4 regions of the Micromonospora sp. NBC_01796 genome follow, and region 1 is predicted to be linked to each of the others. Evidence: riboswitches for the same ligand, from Rfam matches in the RefSeq annotation. Region 1 holds a riboswitch; each other region holds the start of a gene.

Region 1 (4,428 bases):
ATCTCAGGCCGCCTTTCCGAGAGTGTGCAGCGCGTCCAGCGGGACGCAGTCGGCGTCGAGCGCGGTGGCGAGCCGCCGGGCCAGCCCGAGCCTGATCGGCCCCGACTCGCAGTCGACCACCACGGAGGCGACGTCGGCCAGCGACGGCACGACGGTCAACGGGTCCGGACCGCTGGTCGCCCGACCGTCGGTCACCACCACCAGCAGGGGCCGGCGGCGCGGGTCGCGGCGGCGTTCGGACTCCAGGGTCCGGGCCGCCTGGCGCAGGCCGGCGGCGAGCGGGGTACGGCCACCGGTGCGCAGTTCGGCCAGGCGCAGCACACCGACCTCGTGGCTGGCGGTCGGTTCCAGCACCGTGCTCGCCCCGGTACCCCGGAACGTGATCATGCCGATCTTGTCCCGCCGCTGGTAGGCGTCGCGCAGCAGGGACAGGACGGCGGTCTTCACCACCCTCATCCGGCGGCGGGCCGCCATCGACCCGGAGGCGTCCACCACGAAGAGCACCAGGTTCGCCTCCCGCCCGACGTGCACCGCCTCGCGCAGGTCCGCGGCGCTGACCGTGCGGGCTCCGCGCCGGGCGGTGGCCAGCAGGGTGGCGGGCAGGTGCAGGCTGGTCAGCCGGCCGGCCGGCAGCCGGGCCCCGACCACCCGACCCCGCCGGGCGTACGCCGGGGAGCGGCGGCCGGTGTGCGCGCCGGTCCCCCGTCCGCGTACGGCCAGGGCGCGGGTCCGGTACGGGCTCGTCGCCGCGACCGTCGGCTGGTTCCCGGCGGTCGGCTGTTCCGTCGTCTGCTCCTCCGTCCGCTGCTCCGGTACGGGTTGTTCGGCCGGGTCGGTCTGCTCCGGTCCGGTGGCCTGCGGGGGCGGCCCGTCGGATGTGTCCGGCCCCCGGTCGGGTCCACCCGGTGGCGGGCCACCGTCGGGTCCCTCCGGCGGACCGTCGGGCGGCCCTCCGTCCGGGTCGTCGTCGGGTCCGGCCGGCGGGTCGGGCTCCGGATCGGCGTCCGCGCCGTGCTCCCGCAGCAACTCCTCGAGTTTCTCCTGGTCGGCGCCGGGCGGGTCGAGCGGGTCCCGGCGGCGGCGGTGCGGCAGGGCGAGCCTGGCCGCGGCGGCCACGTCGTCGGCGGTCACCACGTCCCGGTCGTGCCACGCGGCGAGCGCCACCGCCGTCCGGGCCACCACGATGTCGGCGCGCAGCCCGTCCACCCCGTACGCGAGGCAGATGGTGGCGATCCGGTCCAGTTCGTGGTCGGGCAGCCGCACGCCGGGCAGCCGTCGGCGGGCGACCGCGATCCGCTCGGCGAGTACGGCATCCTCGTCGATCCAGCGCGCCGCGAAGCCCACCGGATCCGTCTCGTACGCGAGCCTCCGCCGGACCACCTCGGCCCGGGGAGCCGTCTCGCGGGGCGCGGTGACCGCGACCACCAGCCCGAACCGGTCCACGAGCTGGGGGCGGGGTTCGCCCTCCTCCGGGTTCATCGTGCCGACGAGCAGGAACCGGGCCGCGTGCTTGACCGACACCCCGTCGCGTTCGACGTGCGCCCGACCCATCGCGGCGGCGTCCAGCAGCAGGTCCACCAGATGGTCCGGCAGCAGGTTGACCTCGTCGACGTAGAGCACCCCGCGATGGGCGGCGGCGAGCAGCCCCGGCTCGTACGCCTTGATCCCGTCGGCGAGGGCACGTTGCAGGTCGAGGGTGCCGACCACCCGGTCCTCGGTGGCGCCGACCGGCAGCTCGACCAGGGTGGCGCGGCGCCGCTGGCCGACCGCCCCCGGTTCGTGCGGGCCGTCCGGGCAGTCCGCGTCCGGGTTGGCCGGGTCGCAGGCGAACCGGCAGCCGGGGACGACGTCGACGTCGGGCAGCAGCGCCGCGAGCGCCCGGACGATGGTCGACTTGGCGGTGCCCTTCTCACCCCGGACCAGCACCCCGCCGATCGCCGGGGAGACCGCGTTGAGCAGCAGGGCCAGCCGCAGTTCGGCCAGGCCGACGACGGCGGAGAACGGGTACGGCGGGGTCATCGCCCGCTCAGGCGCGCAGAAGCCATGCTCAAGTCCCTTCCGCGGGTGTCCACGCCCGCGTGTGGCTGGGTGTCACCGAGCGGTCGGAGTCTCCTGACTCCCGGATCGACGCTCCCCCTCGACCTTCCGGCCGCTCGGCCGTGGCCCGTACGTGAGGGGTCGCTCCCCGGTCACAGTGGCGGGACCGCCCCGGACTCGCACCGGGTTCCTCCGCGCACCGCTCGTGCAGGCCATGCTGTCCCACCGACCGGTCCGCCGTCAACGTGACCACCGCGACCGCGCCGCGACCGGTTCGTCTTCCGTACCGACCGGGTAATCGATGGCCATGGCATTCTTCGGGGAACGTCGGCGGCCACCGGTGCCGCTCTTCGTCGGTACCGGGATCGTGGTGATCGTCGGGTTCGCGATCGCCACGGTCCAGGTGTGGCGCAACGACAACGCGTTGCGGGATCACGGTGAACGAACCACCGCCCGGGTGGTGGACGTCGGTGCGGGCAGGGCCAACCGGACCGAGGTCGAGTTCCGTACGCCCGACGGCCGGCAGGTGCGGGCGCTGATCGGTCAGGGCGACGAGGCACCCGGTCCCCGCCCCGCGCTCGGCGACGAGGTGCCGATCGTGTACGACCCGCAGGACCCGGAAGCCGACGTCAACGACGCCCGCGCCGGTGAGAACCACGACACGGCGTACCTGTTGCTGGGAGTGACCCTGTTCGGCGGGATCGGGGTGCCGCTGGCAACCTGGGCGCTGGTTCGGGCGAACCGGCGGGACAGGGTGGGCTGATGGTGGGGGGCGGGGCGCCGCCGGCCGAACTGCCGGGCCGGCCGTCCTCGGGTGAGCCGGCCTCCGACCCGTCATGGATCATGGGCCCGCAGCGGGCGCCGGGGCATGCGACCTGCCGGAGGTCGAGCACCGGGACGGGGAGACGGATTGAGCCGCGGAAGCATCCTGAGACTGGGCCTGCTCGCGCTGATCTGGGGGTCCGGCTTCCTCTGGATCAAGCTGGCACTGGACGGGTTCACACCGGTCCAGCTCGTCCTGTTCCGGCTCCTGCTCGGAGTCGCGATACTGGCACCCATCGCCCTGGTACGGAGGCTGCCCTTCCCGACCCGTCGCGTCATCTGGGCGCACCTGGCCGTCGCGGCGCTGTTCGCCAACGCGATTCCGTACACGCTCGTGGGTTTCGGCGAGCAGACCGTGGGCTCGAACGTCGCGGGTGTGCTCAACGCGACCACACCACTGTGGACGGTGCTGGTGGCCGTACTGGCGGGGACGGACCGGACGGTCAGCGTCGGACGCGGGGTGGGCATCGCACTCGGTTTCGCCGGGACCGTGCTGATCTTCACACCCTGGGAGTCGGCCGGCGACATCGCGAGTTGGGGCGGGCTGGCCTGCCTCGCCGCCGCCGCGAGCTATGGCGTCAGTTTTGTCTACATGGGCCGTCATCTCACCGGCCGGGGCATTCCCCCGATCATGCTCGCGACCTGCCAGCTCGCCGCCGGCGCGGCGCTGCTCACGCTCGCCCTGCCCTTCGGTGGCCTGACCGCGCCGACGTGGGGCGTGGTGCCGGTCGGCAGCCTCCTGCTGCTCGGGACCGCCGGGACCGGGCTCGCCTACGTACTCAACTACCGCCTCATCAACGACCTCGGATCAACCGCCGCGTCCACGACCACCTACCTCCTCCCCGTCGTGGCAGTCCTGCTGGGCGCCCTCGTCCTCCACGAACCCGTAACCCTCCCCACAATCACCGGCACAGCCCTGGTCCTAACCGCCATCTCCCTGGTCCAACGACGCGTCGATCATGAAGTTAGCGACGCCGCCGAGGCCGAAAACCCGCGCTAACTTCATGATCAACGAGGTGGGGTGGCGGGGTGGGTGGGGAGGCCGGGGGTTTGGGTGTCGATCGCCAGGAGGGCGCCGTCGAGGGGTGGGCGGGGGGTTAGGGCGTGGTGGGCGGTGGTGATGAAGAGGCGGGTCAGGGTTGGGCCGCCCAGGCAGACGCTGGTGGGTTGGGCGGTTGGTAGGCGCAGTTCGTGGTCGAGGGTGCCGTCGGGGCGGTAGCGGCGGACGGCGTACCCGCCCCAGAGGGCCACCCAGAGGTGTCCGGCGGCGTCGACCGTCATGCCGTCCGGGGCACCCTCGGCGGGGGCGAGCCGCAGGAACGGTTCCCGGCCGGAGAGGTCACCGGTGCGCGGGTCGACGGTGAACCGGTCCACCTCGCCACGGGGCGTGTCGGCCAGGTACATGGTGGTGCCCGCGGCGTCGAACGCGGGCCCGTTGGCGATGGTCAGGCCGGTGACGACGGGGACCGGCGCGCCCGAGCCGGCGTACCGGTAGAGGGTGCCGGCGCCGGGAGTGGTGTCGTACGCCATGCTGCCGGCCCAGAAACGGCCGTGCGGATCCGCGACCGC
Region 2 (4,428 bases), 900 kb from region 1:
CGGCCGTACGCACCGTTTCGCGCAGTCGCTCCCAGTCGATGTCGTCGCCCGCGACGTGCGCGGCCAGGTTGATCGAGCCGAGGTTGCAGACCGCCGTCTCGCCGTCGCTGGAGACCTCGACGATCTCGGTGCAGAGGTTCGACAGGTGCACCACGTTGCCGGGCTCGGCGGTCTGGTTGCACAGCCGGTTCGACGGGTCCTTGAACGTCATCCACCCGTTGCCGGTCTGGGCCAGGGTCCGCATCATCCGCCCGTACAGGTCACGGGCCTTGACCTGGCGGACGAACCGGCCGGCGGCCTCGGCGGACCGGTAGGCGGCGTCGAACTCGTCCCCCCACAGGTCGGGCAGCTCGGGCACCTCGGCCGGGTCGAACAGCGACCACGTCTCGTCGGCCTCGACCCGGCGCATGAACTCGTCCGGGATCCAGTTGGCCAGGTTGAGGTTGTGCGTACGCCGGGCGTCCTCACCGGTGTTGTCCCGCAGCTCGAGGAACTCCTCGATGTCCGGGTGCCACGGTTCCAGGTAGACACAGGCCGCGCCCTTGCGCCTGCCTCCCTGGTTGACCGCCGCCACGCTCGCGTCCAGCGTCCGCAGCCACGGCACGATCCCGTTCGACAGCCCGTTCGTGCCACGGATCAGCGCACCCCGGGAACGCACCCGCGACCAGGCGATCCCGATCCCGCCGGCGAACTTCGACAGCTTCGCCACCTGGGCGTACCGGTCGTAGATCGAGTCGAGTTCGTCGCGGGGCGAGTCGACCAGGAAGCAGGACGACATCTGGGTGTGCGCGGTGCCGGAGTTGAACAGCGTCGGGGAACTCGGCAGGTAGGCGAGAGACGACATCAGCCGGTAGAACCCGATCGCCTCACCCGGCGTACGGGACAGGCCGCAGGCGACCCGCAGCAGCCAGTACTGCGGTGTCTCCAGCACCAGCCGGCCGGTCGGGTGCCGCAGCAGATAGCGGTCGTGGACCGTACGCAGTCCGAAGTACTCGAACCGCAGGTCGGCGGTGGGGTCGATGGCGTCGTCGAGCTTGCGGGCGTTGACCGCGACGAACTGCGCCGTGTCGTCGCCGATCAGCCCGAGTTCGTGGCCGAGGCGGATCGCCTGGCTGAACGACGCGATGCCCTGGCCGCGTACCTCCTTGTCGACGTATCCGGCCAGGAGTCGGGCCGCGAGCCGGGAGTACTGGGGTTCCTCGCCGATCATCTCGGCGGCGGTCTGGATCGACAACCGGTCCAGTTCGGCCGTGGTCGCCCCGTCGTAGAGTCCGCTGATCGTCCGGGTCGCCACCCGCAGCGGGTCGATGTCGTCGAGGTCGTCCGCCCAGCGCTCCACCGCCCGGACGATCTTGTTCACGTCGACCGGCTCGAGCGCGCCGTTGCGCTTGCGCACCTGCATCTGCGTACGCCGCTGTCCCGGCGCGGGCGGATCGCCGTCCGCCGTCGTGCCGTCCGGCATCAACTCTGTGACCGTCACCTGTCGCTCCTCGTACTCGTCGCCGACGAGGTCCGGAGTGCGCGCAGGCAGGCAGGGACGCACGCGAGGGCGCGCGTCTGTGCCGTCGGCCGTCCCGCGCGGCCTCGGACCGCCGCGCACGGATGGCCGGCGCGGCGCGGCTGGCAGGTCTTCGGACTCATGGGCGCGGCCCCGGGAAATCCCGTGACCCCCTACTGACCGTCGCTTCCCAGGCCACCCGGCAGAGGCCGGTTGTCTCCCAGTGCTGTGTGACGGCTGTCGTTCCCACTCACCGCTGCGGGGCAGTCCCGGACTTCCACCGGGTTCCCTCTTGCCTCAGCCGGGTTGGATGCCCGGCTGAACCAGTCGCGGCCCAGACTATATATGGGGGAGGGCTGGATACCGAACACCAGATGTCGTGTCGGTGTGTTGGTAAGTGCGGACCCGGCACCCTCCATCGAGGTTGGTCGTCCGGGGTCGGCGTACACCCGCCGCACCGTCCGTAATGGTCCCTGCCGGCACGCCGCGGCCCGGGCAGGGACCCCGGCGTACGTCACTGAGCGCTACCGGTCAGAGCGGGAAGGAGACGCCGGTGAGGCGTTCGCTGTCGGCCCACAGTCGCCTGCCCTCGGCGGGGTCGTCGGCGCCGCGCGGCAGGGCCACCGGTTTCGGCGTGCCGGCGGTCTGGTTGCGGGAGGCGGGGCCGATGAACGCGCCGGCGTGGACGTCGGGGCTGGTCGCGGCGTAGAGGCTGGGCCACGCGGCGCCCTCCGGCGAGCCCATCAGGAACCTCTCCATCACCCCGCTGAGTGCCCGGAGGAGCGCACCTCGGGTGTGCTGTTGGAGGTTGGTCATGGCGGCGCCGGGGTGGATCACGACGGGGGTGATGGTCGTCCCGGTGAGGCGGCGGGCGAGTTCCCGGGTGAAGACGACGTTGGCGCGTTTGGACTTCGCGTACGCGGCCATCGGGCGGTAGCGTTCCTCGCTCATCAGGTCGGTCAGTGCCCCGCTGCGCCAGGTCGCGGCGATCGCGCTGACCGTCACGATCCGGGCCGCGGGGGAGCGCCGTAGGGCGGGCAGCACCTGGGCGGTGAGCGCGAAGTGGCCGAGGTGGTTGGTGCCGAAGGTCAGCTCGAACCCGTCCGTGGTGGTCCGGCGTTCCGGGATGTTCATCACCCCGGCGTTGTTGACCAGCAGGTCGAGGGTCTCGGTCGCGGCGATCCGCTCGGCCGCCTCCCTGACCGAGGCCAGGTCACCCAGGTCCAGGACCAGGGTTTCCAGGTCCGCCTGCGGCACCTCGGCGCGCAGCGTACGGACCGCCTCGTCGAGCCGTGCCCGGCTCCGCCCGGCCAGGATCACCCGGGTTCCGTGCCGGGCGAGGACCCGTGCCGTTTCCAGCCCGATTCCGCTGTTCGCGCCCGTGATGAGGGCGGTACGCCCGGTCTGGTCGGGGATCGCCTCGGGTGTCCAGTGAGCGTGGTTCGGCATCACACCACTCCTTCGTAGTGAACATTCATTCAGTAAGGCGACGATATCCACGGTCGAGGCGGCTTGTCAAATGAATGTTCAGTAGGCAAGCTGGGAGCATGAGTACCCGTGACCCGGAGACCAAACGTCAGCGCCTGCTGGAGGCGGCCCTGTCGGAGTTCGCCGCGTACGGCCTGGCCGGGGCGCGGGTCGACCGGCTCGCCAAGCGGGCGGGGATCAGCGCCGGCCTCGTCTACTCGTTCTACGAGAACAAGGAGGGCCTGTTCGAGGCGGTTTTCGACGCGATCGTCGAGCAGGTGGTCGCGGGGGTCCCGATGGACGCCGACGACCTGGGCGAGTACGCCGCACGCCTCTACGACGGCGGGCTGGCCCACCCCGAGGTGATGCGGTTCGTGGCCTGGTACGAGCTGGAGCGCGGCGACTCGGCCGGCCGGCGCGCGTCCACCTCCACCGCGATGAAGCAGAAGGTCGACGCGGTGGCGGAGGCCCAGCGTCGGGGCGTCGTCACCGACCGGTTCACCGCCGGGCAGATCCTGGCCCTGGTGCAGAACCTCGCCAACATGTGGCAGATGCAGGGCGCCGACTTCCTGGAACTCGTACCCGAGCAGACCCGGCGTACGACGATCGTGGACGCCGTACGCCGTTTGGTCGCTCCCGCCCGCTGACGGCTCCCGGCGGGCTCGCAGGACCGTTCGTCACCGGATTCCGGGATCGGTGCCGTCGCCCTGTGGTACGACTGGCTGCGACGACGGATCGGTACGGGGCCGGTTGTCGCCCGAACCGGCAGCCCGGAGGCGGGCGGGAGCGTGGGAACGGGCGGCGCATGACAACGGGTAGAGGCTCCACGCTGATCCGCGACCCGAGCCAACCGCAGCGGGCCACGTACGTGGAGCTCTTCTACGACCTGGTTTTCGTGTTCACCCTCGCCCGGCTCGCCGAGGCGCTGATCGAGGACCTGCACCCGCTCGGTGCGTACGAGGCGCTGATCCTCCTGCTCGCGACCTGGTGGGTGTGGTCGTACACCAACCTGGCCACGGACACGCTGGACTCGCAGCGGCCCGCCGTCCAGTTGCTGGTCATCGCGATCATGTTCGGCAGCCTGGTGATGTCGACCGCGATACCCGACGCGTTCGACGGTCGGGGACCGCTCTTCGCCTCCGCGTACGTCGGAATCCACCTCGGCCGCAGCGTGGTGCTCGCGTTCATCCTGCGCCACCACCGGCTGCGCAACCGGCCGCTGCGCGGCATCTTCTGGTTCGGCGTCTCCGGCGTGCTCTGGTTCGTCGGCGCCTTCGTCACCGGCGGGCTGCGGGTGCTGTTCTGGACGGTGGCGCTCGCCGTGGACTACCTCGTGCCGGTGTTGCGCTGGCCCACGCCGAAGCTGGGCCGGTCACCGGCCTGGGAGTGGAACATGGCCGGGGAGCACCTCGCCGAGCGGTACCGGCAGTTCATGATCATCGCGCTCGGCGAGACCATCGTGA
Region 3 (4,428 bases), 900 kb from region 1:
GTGGGGCGTGACCCCGACGCAGGCGCAGCGCTGGGACGCGGTACGGCAGCGGATCGCGGCACACGGTCTGCGCAACTCGCTGCTGGTCGCGATCGCCCCGACGGCGACCATCGCCTCCATCGCCGGCTGTTACGAGTGCATCGAGCCGCAGGTGTCCAACCTGTTCAAGCGGGAGACCCTGTCCGGGGAGTTCCTCCAGATCAACACCGCCCTGGTCCGGGAGCTCAAGGCGCTCGGCCGGTGGACCGAGCAGGTCCGTACCGAGATCCGGCGGGCGGAAGGTTCGGTCCAGGGCATCGAGTCGCTACCGGCGGACGTACGGGAGCTGTTCCGGACCGCGTGGGAGCTGCCCCAGCGGGCGTTGATCGACCTCGCCGCCGCCCGTTCCCCGTACATCGACCAGAGCCAGTCGCTGAACCTGTTCATGAGCGCACCGAACATCGGCAAGCTCTCCTCGATGTACCTGTACGCCTGGAAGTCGGGGCTGAAGACCACCTACTACCTGCGGTCCCGACCCGCGACCCGGATCCAGCAGGCCACCGTCGCCATCAACCGCCCGGTCGCCGTCGACACCGACGCGGTCGCCTGCTCGCTGGAGAACCCCGAGTCCTGCGACGCCTGCCAGTAGCCCCCACCCGCACCCACACGTGAGGCAACACGATGACGAGCACCGACAGGACCTCCATGTTGCTCGACCCGGGGATGGACCTGACCCTGCGGCCGATGCGCTACCCGCACTTCTTCGACCGGTACCGCGACGCGATCAAGAACACCTGGACCGTCGAGGAGGTCGACCTGCACTCCGACCTGGCCGACCTCGGCCGGCTGACCCCGGCCGAACGGCACCTGGTCAGCCGGCTGGTCGCGTTCTTCGCCACCGGTGACACCATCGTCGCCAACAACCTGGTCCTCAACCTCTACCAGCACGTCAACTCCCCGGAGGGCCGGCTCTACCTGTCCCGGCAGCTTTTCGAGGAGGCGGTGCACGTCCAGTTCTACCTGAACCTGCTCGACACGTACGTGCCGGACGAACAGGAGCGGTTCGCCGCCTTCGACGCGATCGAGAACATCCCGTCGATCCGGCGCAAGGCCGAGTTCTGCTTCCGCTGGATCGACTCGATCTTCGAGCTGCGGGAGCTGCGCAGCCGCGAGGACCGGCGGGCGTTCCTGCTGAACCTGATCTGCTTCGCCGCCTGCATCGAGGGATTGTTCTTCTACGGCGCCTTCGCCTACGTCTACTTCCTCCGCTCCCGGGGACTGCTGCACGGGCTGGCCTCCGGGACCAACTGGGTGTTCCGCGACGAGTCGATGCACATGGCGTTCGCCTTCGACGTCGTCGACACGGTCCGCCGGGAGGAACCGGACCTGTTCGACGACGAGATGCGCCAGCAGGTACGCGACATGCTCGCCGAGGCGGTCGAGTGTGAGGTCCAGTTCGCCGAGGACCTGCTCGAACAGGGTGTTTCCGGAATGTCCCTGCCGGACATGCGCGAGTACCTCCAGCACGTCGCCGACCGGCGGCTCGCGCAACTCGACCTCGCCCCGATGTACGGGTCGAAGAACCCGTTCGCGTTCATGGAGCTGCAGGACGTCCAGGAGCTGTCGAACTTCTTCGAGCGCCGGGTGTCGGCGTACCAGGTCGGGGTGAGCGGCACGGTCAGCTTCGACGACGACTTCTGAGCGTCTCCGGTGGTGGGTGGGTCGACGGCCCACCCACCACCGCAAGGTGACACGCGGCGGTGGCCCGCCCGGTGATCGACGCGGGTCGGTCGCGACCGTACGATGGGCGGCAGTGCTGGTTCGCCCCACTCCTGCGGGTGGGGCGTCGTAAGAGGGAACCCGGTGCAAGACCGGGACTGCCCCGCAGCGGTGAGTGGGAACGACCGCCGTCATACGCACTGGGCGCGTGAGCGCCTGGGAAGCGACGGTCAGTAGGAGACCGGGTCACCCCGGTCGTGCCCGCGAGTCCGAAGACCTGCCCGCACCGCGTACGCGTCCGCGTACGCCGCCGTCGGCCTCTCGGGAGGGTCAGGGCGAGGCCGGTCGTCGTACCGTGCCCTGCCGCGTGTCTCCCGTGTGGTCGTCGGTCGACCTCGAGGGAAGGACACCCGTCTCGTGACGACACCATTCGGGCTGAGCACCGTGCTCGGCTATCCCCGCATCGGTCCCCACCGCGAACTCAAGCACGCCGTCGAGTCCTACTGGGCCGGCCGCATCGATGCCGCCGCGCTGGAGGACACCGCCGCCGGCCTGCGTACGGACGTGTGGCGCACGCTGCGTGACGCCGGCCTGGACCAGATCCCGTCCAACACGTTCTCGCTCTACGACCAGGTGCTCGACACCACGGTCATGGTCGACGCGTTGCCGGACCGGTTCCGCCGCCTCGACCTCGGCGACCTGGACACCTACTTCGCGATGGCGCGGGGCACGGCCGCGGAGCCGGCGCTGGAGCTGACGAAGTGGTTCGACACCAACTACCACTACCTGGTCCCGGAGGTCGGCCCGGAGACGGCCTTCGCCGCCCGTCCGGACAAGGCACTGCGGGAGTACGCCGAGGCGAAGGCGCTCGGCATCACCACCCGACCGGTGCTCGTCGGCCCGGCCACGTTCCTGCTGCTGGCCAAGTCCGCCGCCGGGGCACCCGGGGGCTTCCGGCCGTTCGACCGGCTCGCCGATCTGGTCGACGTCTACGCCGGGATCCTCGGCGCGTTCGCCGACGCGGGCGTGGCCTGGGTCCAGCTCGACGAGCCCGGCTACGTCGCCGACCGCGGCTCGGACGAGATCGACGCGCTCCGGGCCGCCTACACCCGGCTCGGTGCCCTCGATCACCGGCCGCAACTGTTCGTCGCGTCCTACTTCGGGGAACTCGGCGACGCGTTGCCGGCGCTGCTGGACACCCCGGTCGAGGCGGTCGGGCTCGACCTGGTCGCCGGACCCGGAAACCTGGACCGGCTGGCCGCGTACGGTCCACTGCCCGGCCGCACGATCGTCGCCGGTCTGGTCGACGGGCGCAACGTGTGGCGTACCGACCTGCGTGCCGTCGCCGGGACCGGGGCGACCCTGACCGGTCTGGCCGACCACGTCGCGGTGTCGACGTCGTGCTCGCTGCTGCACGTGCCGGTCGACCTGGCCGCCGAATCGAACCTCGACCCGCAGCTACGGGATCGGCTGGCGTTCGCCCGGCAGAAGATCGACGAGGTGGTGGCGCTGGGGCGGGCGTTGCGCGACGGCGTGGCCGCCCTACCCGCTCCCGCACCCGCCGCGCCGGCCGCGTGGCGGGACGACGCGGTCCGGGCCCGGCTGGACTCGCTGCGCCCCGAACACCTCCGGCGCGGTCCGTACGCGCAGCGGGCGACCGCCCAGCAGGCCCGGCTCGGCCTGCCGCCGCTGCCGACGACCACGATCGGGTCGTTCCCGCAGACCGACGAGCTGCGCCGGTCCCGGGCCGAGCACCGGGCGGGCTCGCTCGACGACGCGGGCTACGCCGAGCGGATGCGCGCCGAGGTCGCCCAGGTGATCGACCTGCAGGAACGCCTGGGTCTGGACGTACTGGTGCACGGCGAGCCGGAACGCAACGACATGGTGCAGTATTTCGGCGAGCAGCTCGACGGGTTCGCCGCCACCGAGTACGGGTGGGTGCAGTCGTACGGCTCCAGGTGCGTACGCCCGCCGATCATCTACGGCGACGTCGCCCGGCCGGCGCCGATGACCGTGGCCTGGTCCACCTACGCGCAGTCGCTGACGAACCGGCCGGTCAAGGGCATGCTCACCGGTCCGGTGACGATCCTGGCGTGGTCGTTCGTCCGGGCCGACCAGCCGCTCTCCCAGACCGCCAACCAGGTCGCCCTGGCGCTGCGGGACGAGGCACGGGACCTGGAGGCCGCCGGCATCCGCATCGTCCAGGTCGACGAGCCGGCGCTGCGGGAGACCCTGCCGCTGCGCCGGTCGGAGCAGAAGGCGTACCTCGACTGGGCGGTCGGGGCGTTCCGGCTGGCCACCAGCGGGGTCGCCGACAGCACGCAGATCCACACCCACCTGTGCTACTCGGAGTTCGGGGAGGTCCTGCCGGCGATCGACGCCCTGGACGCCGATGTCACCAGCATCGAGGCGTCCCGGTCGAGGATGGAGATCCTCGACGACCTGCACACCGCCGGATACGGCCGGGGCGTCGGGCCCGGTGTGTACGACATCCACTCGCCCCGCGTACCGGATCAGGCCGAGGTCACCGAGGCCCTGCGCCGGGCGGTCCGGGCGGTGCCCGCCGACCGGCTCTGGGTCAACCCGGACTGCGGGCTGAAGACCCGTGGCTACGCGGAGGTCGAACAGGCCCTCGCCCGGCTCGTCGCCGCAGCCGCCGAGGTGCGCACCACCCTCGCCTGAGCACACGGTGGGGCGGTGCCGGGACCTTCCGGCACCGCCCCACCACTC
Region 4 (4,428 bases), 4.0 Mb from region 1:
GCTGGTGGCACGACTATTCCGAGATCCCGCCCTGGTTCGAGCTGTTCATCGGTCTCGAAGAGGCCGCGAGCAAGCTTCGCGAGTACCACACCGATCTCGTGTCCGGCGTCCTGCAAACCAGGGAGTACGCCACGGCGGTGTTCACGAGAAGCGTGCTGAAGCTGTCTTCCGAGGAGATCGAGCGGCGTGTTGCTGTGCGGATGAGCAGGGCTCGTCTGCTGACCCGACTCGACCCGCAAGCACCGGTCTTCGACGTGATGCTCGACGAAGCCGTCATTCGTCGGCCGGTCGGGAGCGGGGCGGTGATGGCGGGTCAGTTGCGCCGGCTGGCCGAGGCAAGTGAGCTGCCCAACGTATCCATCCGTTTGCTGCCGTTCAGCGCTGGTATACACGGTGCCACGATGGTTGGCGGATTCACCATCATGGACTTTCCGAAGCGCCACGAACCCACGACAATCTACGTGGAGGGCCTGACCGGCGCCCTCTACCTGGACAAGCCAGCCGAGGCCGCGCGGTACACCCTCGCCTTCGAGGACCTCACTGCGTCGGCGCTGGACGAGGCCGCATCGCGCGACGTGTTCGTGCGCACGGCGAGGGAGTATGAGTCGTGAGCAATCTTTCAGGTGCCCGTTGGCGCAAGAGCAGTCGTTCAAACGACCAAGGTCAGTGTGTTGAGGTGGCGGACAACCTGGTGGGGGTTGTCGGGGTTCGTGACTCGAAGGACGTGGCTGGGCCGGTGCTGGTGGTGGAGCCGGCTGGTTGGGTGGCGTTCGTTGCCGGTACGAAGTCCGGTGCGTTCAAGCGCTGAGGGTGGAAGTTCATGATCCACGCGCGCTGAGCTGTTCTGCGGGTGGTCGTGAGAACAGCTCAGAGCGCAATGATCATCGTTTGACTGCCGTATGCCGCGCCAACTGACATGTGCTTCGATGTCTCGGCAGGGAGTGAGTCGTGATCAATCTTTTGGATGCCCGTTGGCGCAAGAGCAGCCGCTCGAACAGCCAGGGCGATTGTGTTGAGGTGGCGGACAACCTCGTGGGCGTAGTGCGTGTGCGTGACTCAAAGGATGCGGCTGGACCGGTGCTGGTGGTAGGGCCAGCGGGTTGGGCGGCGTTCGTTGCCGGTGCGAAGTCCGGTGCCTTCCGGCGCTGAGGGTGGGTGACGATGATCCACGCGCGCTGAGCTGTTCTGCGGGTGGTCATGAGAACAGCTCAGAGCGCAGTGATCATGCTTCGCAAGCCGGCACTTCCGCTTGACGGGTCAGTGGTTGGTGAGGCGCTGGTAGGGGATGTGTCCGGCCACTCGCTGGCGAGTCTGAGTAGGCGAGCCCGATCCAGAATCAGACGGAGGGACGCCAGCGGTCCTGGTGGATCGCCGCCGACAGGGGACGGCGTTGACGCCAGCCGTGTCGTTCCAGGTCGGGGGTCTGCTCGAAGTGGGTCACCGGGCCGAGGCAGAGCCAGGCGACCGGGCGGATGGTGGCGGGGATGCCGAGCAGTTCCCGCAGGAACGGCTCCCGGTAGAACGACACCCAGCCGACCCCGAGCCGCTCGGCGCTGGCGGCCAGCCACAGGTTCTGGATCGCCAGGCAGACCGAGTAGAGGCCGGCGTCGGCGATCGCGTGCCGACCGAGCACGGCTGGTCCACCCCGCTCCGGGTCGTACGTGACGACGATCGACAGGGTCGACTCGCGTACGCCGTCGATTTTGATCCGGGCGAAGCGTTCGGCGGCTTCGCCGTCCAGAGTGGACGCGAAGGTGTCCCGCTCCCGCTCCACGTGCCGGTGGAACTCCTGCCGCAGGTCCGGATCCCGGACCAGGACGAAGTCCCAGGGCTGGGACAGCCCCACACTCGGCGCGGCGTGCGCCGCCGTCAGGACGCGGTGCAGCACCTCGTCCGGGATCGGGGCACCGGTGAACTGGGCGCGTACGTCCCGGCGACGGTGGATGACGTCGTAGAGATCGGTGTCCAAGGCAGGCTCCCGCTGCGCTCGCGCCCCCACAGAGGGGCTGGTGACAGCGAGGCCGGTCTTCGGACTTCCGGATCTGCGCTGGTCACCCGCCTTCCCAGCCCTGTTCGGGCCAGTGGCTGCGTCTCGTACGCGTGGGTGGCAGCTCCCCGGTCACCGCGGCGGGCCCGTGCCGGAATCACACCGGCTTCCCGATTCTCCCCGCTCGCGCGGGGCACCTCGCAACAGTTCGTGCCGGTCCGAACCCTAGCGGGACCGGCTCCCGGATCCGAGTGCGGCGGGTTCGATCGTCACTCGGGTCACGTTCTCGTCGCCTTCCGCGAATGTTCGCGTTAATGGTCGGTCACCCCCCGTACGGTGGAGGTTCGGGAGGTGTGATGGCGACGGTAGCGGTGACCCGGCTGGTGCAGGCGTCCGCCGAGGAGTTGTGGCGGGTCTTCACCGACCTGCCCGGCCGATCCGACTGGCTCTCCACGATCAGCGGGATCGAGGTGCTCACCCCCGGTCCGACGCGGGTCGGCACGGTCTGGCGGGAGAGTCATCACCTGCCGGACGGCACCGAGTTGCTGGAGGAGTTCCGGGTGGAGGAGTTCAGCCCACCGCACCGGCTCACCGTCAGCTCGTCCGGCGTAGGCGTCGACTACCGGACCGCGTACACGTTCACCCCGGTCCAGGGGCGACGTCGGCGGCGGCGCAGTGGCTGGACCGCGGTCAGCGTGGTGCAGGAGGGCGCGGTCACGGCACCGTACGCCCGGCTCCTCGCGCTGGTGTTCGGCGGACTCGCGGCCCGTACCGTCGAGGGTGCGCTGCGACGTGACCTTGCCGACCTGGCCGCCGTGGTCACCTCGACCAATCATGATCATCGCGGTGATCCGGCCGCTGCCGCCTGACCTGCCAGCCGCACGTCGGGGCTGTCTCGGTAGGGTGCCCAGCGGAGGTACTGGATGCGATCGCGGGGCCGCGTGTGGGGCCGGCGCCGGCCGGCTGTGGTCGCGCTGGTGGCGGTGCTGGTCGTCGCGGCGGCAGCCGTGGTCACCTTCCGCGTGCTCGCCCCCGCCGAGGTGCTCACCCCTGCCCGCGCCGACTATCCGGCCCCGGTGCGGGCGGCGACCGGGGTGGTCGGCACGCTCGCGTCCGCCCCGCTGATCGTGGACGGCCGGTTGCGGGTCTACGCCACCGCCCGCCAGATCCGGGCCGACGAACCGGTCGACGCCCGGACCCGGCGCACGCCGTACTGGTCCTACCGGCGCTGGCCGGCCGAGCTGATCGGCATCGTGGCCAGCGGGACCACCGTGGTCAGCCGTTGGTCGGACGGCGACCTGGTCGCGCTGGACGCCCGGACCGGCCGGATCCGGTGGCGGGCCGACGGGCCACCACCAGGACACGGGTACGACGGCCGCCGCACCGGGGCGAGCACCGTCTACACCCCCGCCGGACTGATCCCGGCCACCGGCAGCGGGGGGCGCGCCGTACTGGTGGTGATCGGCGGGTCCGGGCTGCGCGGTCTGGACCTGTCCGACGGGCACGAGTTGTGGCGGATCGACATCGACGGCTCCTGCCGGGCCGGGGCGCTCACCACCACCGCCGGTCAGCTCGTCACCGTCGACGCCTGCGCGTCCCCTCAGGTGGCGGAGTTCCACGACGTGGAGACCGGCCGCATGGTGAACCGGTGGCGGCCGGAGGACGCCGGGCCGGAGTTGGCGGTGGTGCCGGTGGGCTGCGGCAACGGCGGCTCGAACTGTCCGGCGCTGCGGACCACCAGCGCCGGCAACAGCCGAGGTTGGCTGGTGGACCGGGGCGAACCGACCCCGATGCCGCTGCTCGACCCGACCGAGGCGGTGCTCGAAGGAGACGTGGCGCTCACCCCGAGCGGGAACGAACTGGTGGCCCGTTCGGTCCGGGAAGGGACCGAGTTGTGGCGGCGTACGGGGCCGGGGCCGATGCGGATCGTCGCCGTACAGCCGGGTTTGGTGCACCTGCTCACCGACGGGCACGAGTTGATCACCCTGAACTCGACCACCGGGGCGCAGCGGTCGAGCTTCCCGCTCGTCGCCGGTGACGAGGTGGTGCCCTGGCGCCCCGGTTTCGCGTACGCGGCGGACGGTTTTGTCGCGGTGGAGCGGTTGGCGCAGGCGGCGCCCCCGGACGCGGCCGACGCGCAGTTCTACGCCGCCCCGCAGCCGGTGATCCTGGCCGCCAGCTGACTCGGCGCCGGCGGCCAGGGGTCTTCCCGGTCGTGCCTAGGCCGACATGTCGTACCGGTGGCGCCGGGAACGGCGGCGGATCAGGAGCACCAGTACGGCGATCAGGATCAGGCCCACCAGTGACGCGGCGGCCAGGACCCACGGCGAGTCGAAGCGGCTCAGGGGCGAACTGGGCTTGCCGACCCTGCCCGGGTCGGGGAAGGTGATCCTCGCGGAAAGGCTCTCCTTGACCTGGCCGCTTTCCAGGTTGACGTCGAT

What was found. A riboswitch is a leader RNA that binds a small molecule or an ion and turns the genes downstream of it on or off. The one in region 1 is predicted to bind cobalamin.
Region 2: it holds a riboswitch for cobalamin, as region 1 does, so the genes downstream of both, OIE47_RS31210 (ribonucleoside-diphosphate reductase subunit alpha) here and OIE47_RS35025 (VWA domain-containing protein) in region 1, are expected to answer to the same signal.
Region 3: it holds a riboswitch for cobalamin, as region 1 does, so the genes downstream of both, metE (5-methyltetrahydropteroyltriglutamate--homocysteine S-methyltransferase) here and OIE47_RS35025 (VWA domain-containing protein) in region 1, are expected to answer to the same signal.
Region 4: it holds a riboswitch for cobalamin, as region 1 does, so the genes downstream of both, bluB (5,6-dimethylbenzimidazole synthase) here and OIE47_RS35025 (VWA domain-containing protein) in region 1, are expected to answer to the same signal.

What each region holds. Positions count from the first base shown of each region.
Region 1 is NZ_CP109078.1:7,886,632-7,891,059, forward strand. It holds gene cobO (cob(I)yrinic acid a,c-diamide adenosyltransferase) at 1-2, opposite strand, end outside; gene OIE47_RS35025 (VWA domain-containing protein) at 4-2,019, opposite strand; cobalamin riboswitch at 2,107-2,229, opposite strand; gene OIE47_RS35030 (DUF3592 domain-containing protein) at 2,345-2,800, shown strand; gene OIE47_RS35035 (DMT family transporter) at 2,948-3,859, shown strand; gene OIE47_RS35040 (SMP-30/gluconolactonase/LRE family protein) at 3,868-4,428, opposite strand, start outside.
Region 2 is NZ_CP109078.1:6,990,943-6,995,370, forward strand. It holds gene OIE47_RS31210 (ribonucleoside-diphosphate reductase subunit alpha) at 1-1,462, opposite strand, end outside; cobalamin riboswitch at 1,606-1,841, opposite strand; gene OIE47_RS31215 (oxidoreductase) at 2,030-2,947, opposite strand; gene OIE47_RS31220 (TetR family transcriptional regulator) at 3,046-3,612, shown strand; gene OIE47_RS31225 (low temperature requirement protein A) at 3,771-4,428, shown strand, end outside.
Region 3 is NZ_CP109078.1:6,986,226-6,990,653, reverse strand. It holds gene OIE47_RS31210 (ribonucleoside-diphosphate reductase subunit alpha) at 1-628, shown strand, start outside; gene OIE47_RS31205 (ribonucleotide-diphosphate reductase subunit beta) at 661-1,680, shown strand; cobalamin riboswitch at 1,780-1,997, shown strand; gene metE (5-methyltetrahydropteroyltriglutamate--homocysteine S-methyltransferase) at 2,116-4,380, shown strand; gene OIE47_RS31195 (ABC transporter permease subunit) at 4,427-4,428, opposite strand, start outside.
Region 4 is NZ_CP109078.1:3,358,020-3,362,447, forward strand. It holds gene OIE47_RS15545 (helix-turn-helix domain-containing protein) at 1-611, shown strand, start outside; gene OIE47_RS15550 (DUF397 domain-containing protein) at 608-808, shown strand; gene OIE47_RS15555 (DUF397 domain-containing protein) at 952-1,149, shown strand; gene bluB (5,6-dimethylbenzimidazole synthase) at 1,337-1,969, opposite strand; cobalamin riboswitch at 2,003-2,199, opposite strand; gene OIE47_RS15565 (SRPBCC family protein) at 2,344-2,856, shown strand; gene OIE47_RS15570 (outer membrane protein assembly factor BamB family protein) at 2,911-4,170, shown strand; gene OIE47_RS15575 (hypothetical protein) at 4,207-4,428, opposite strand, start outside.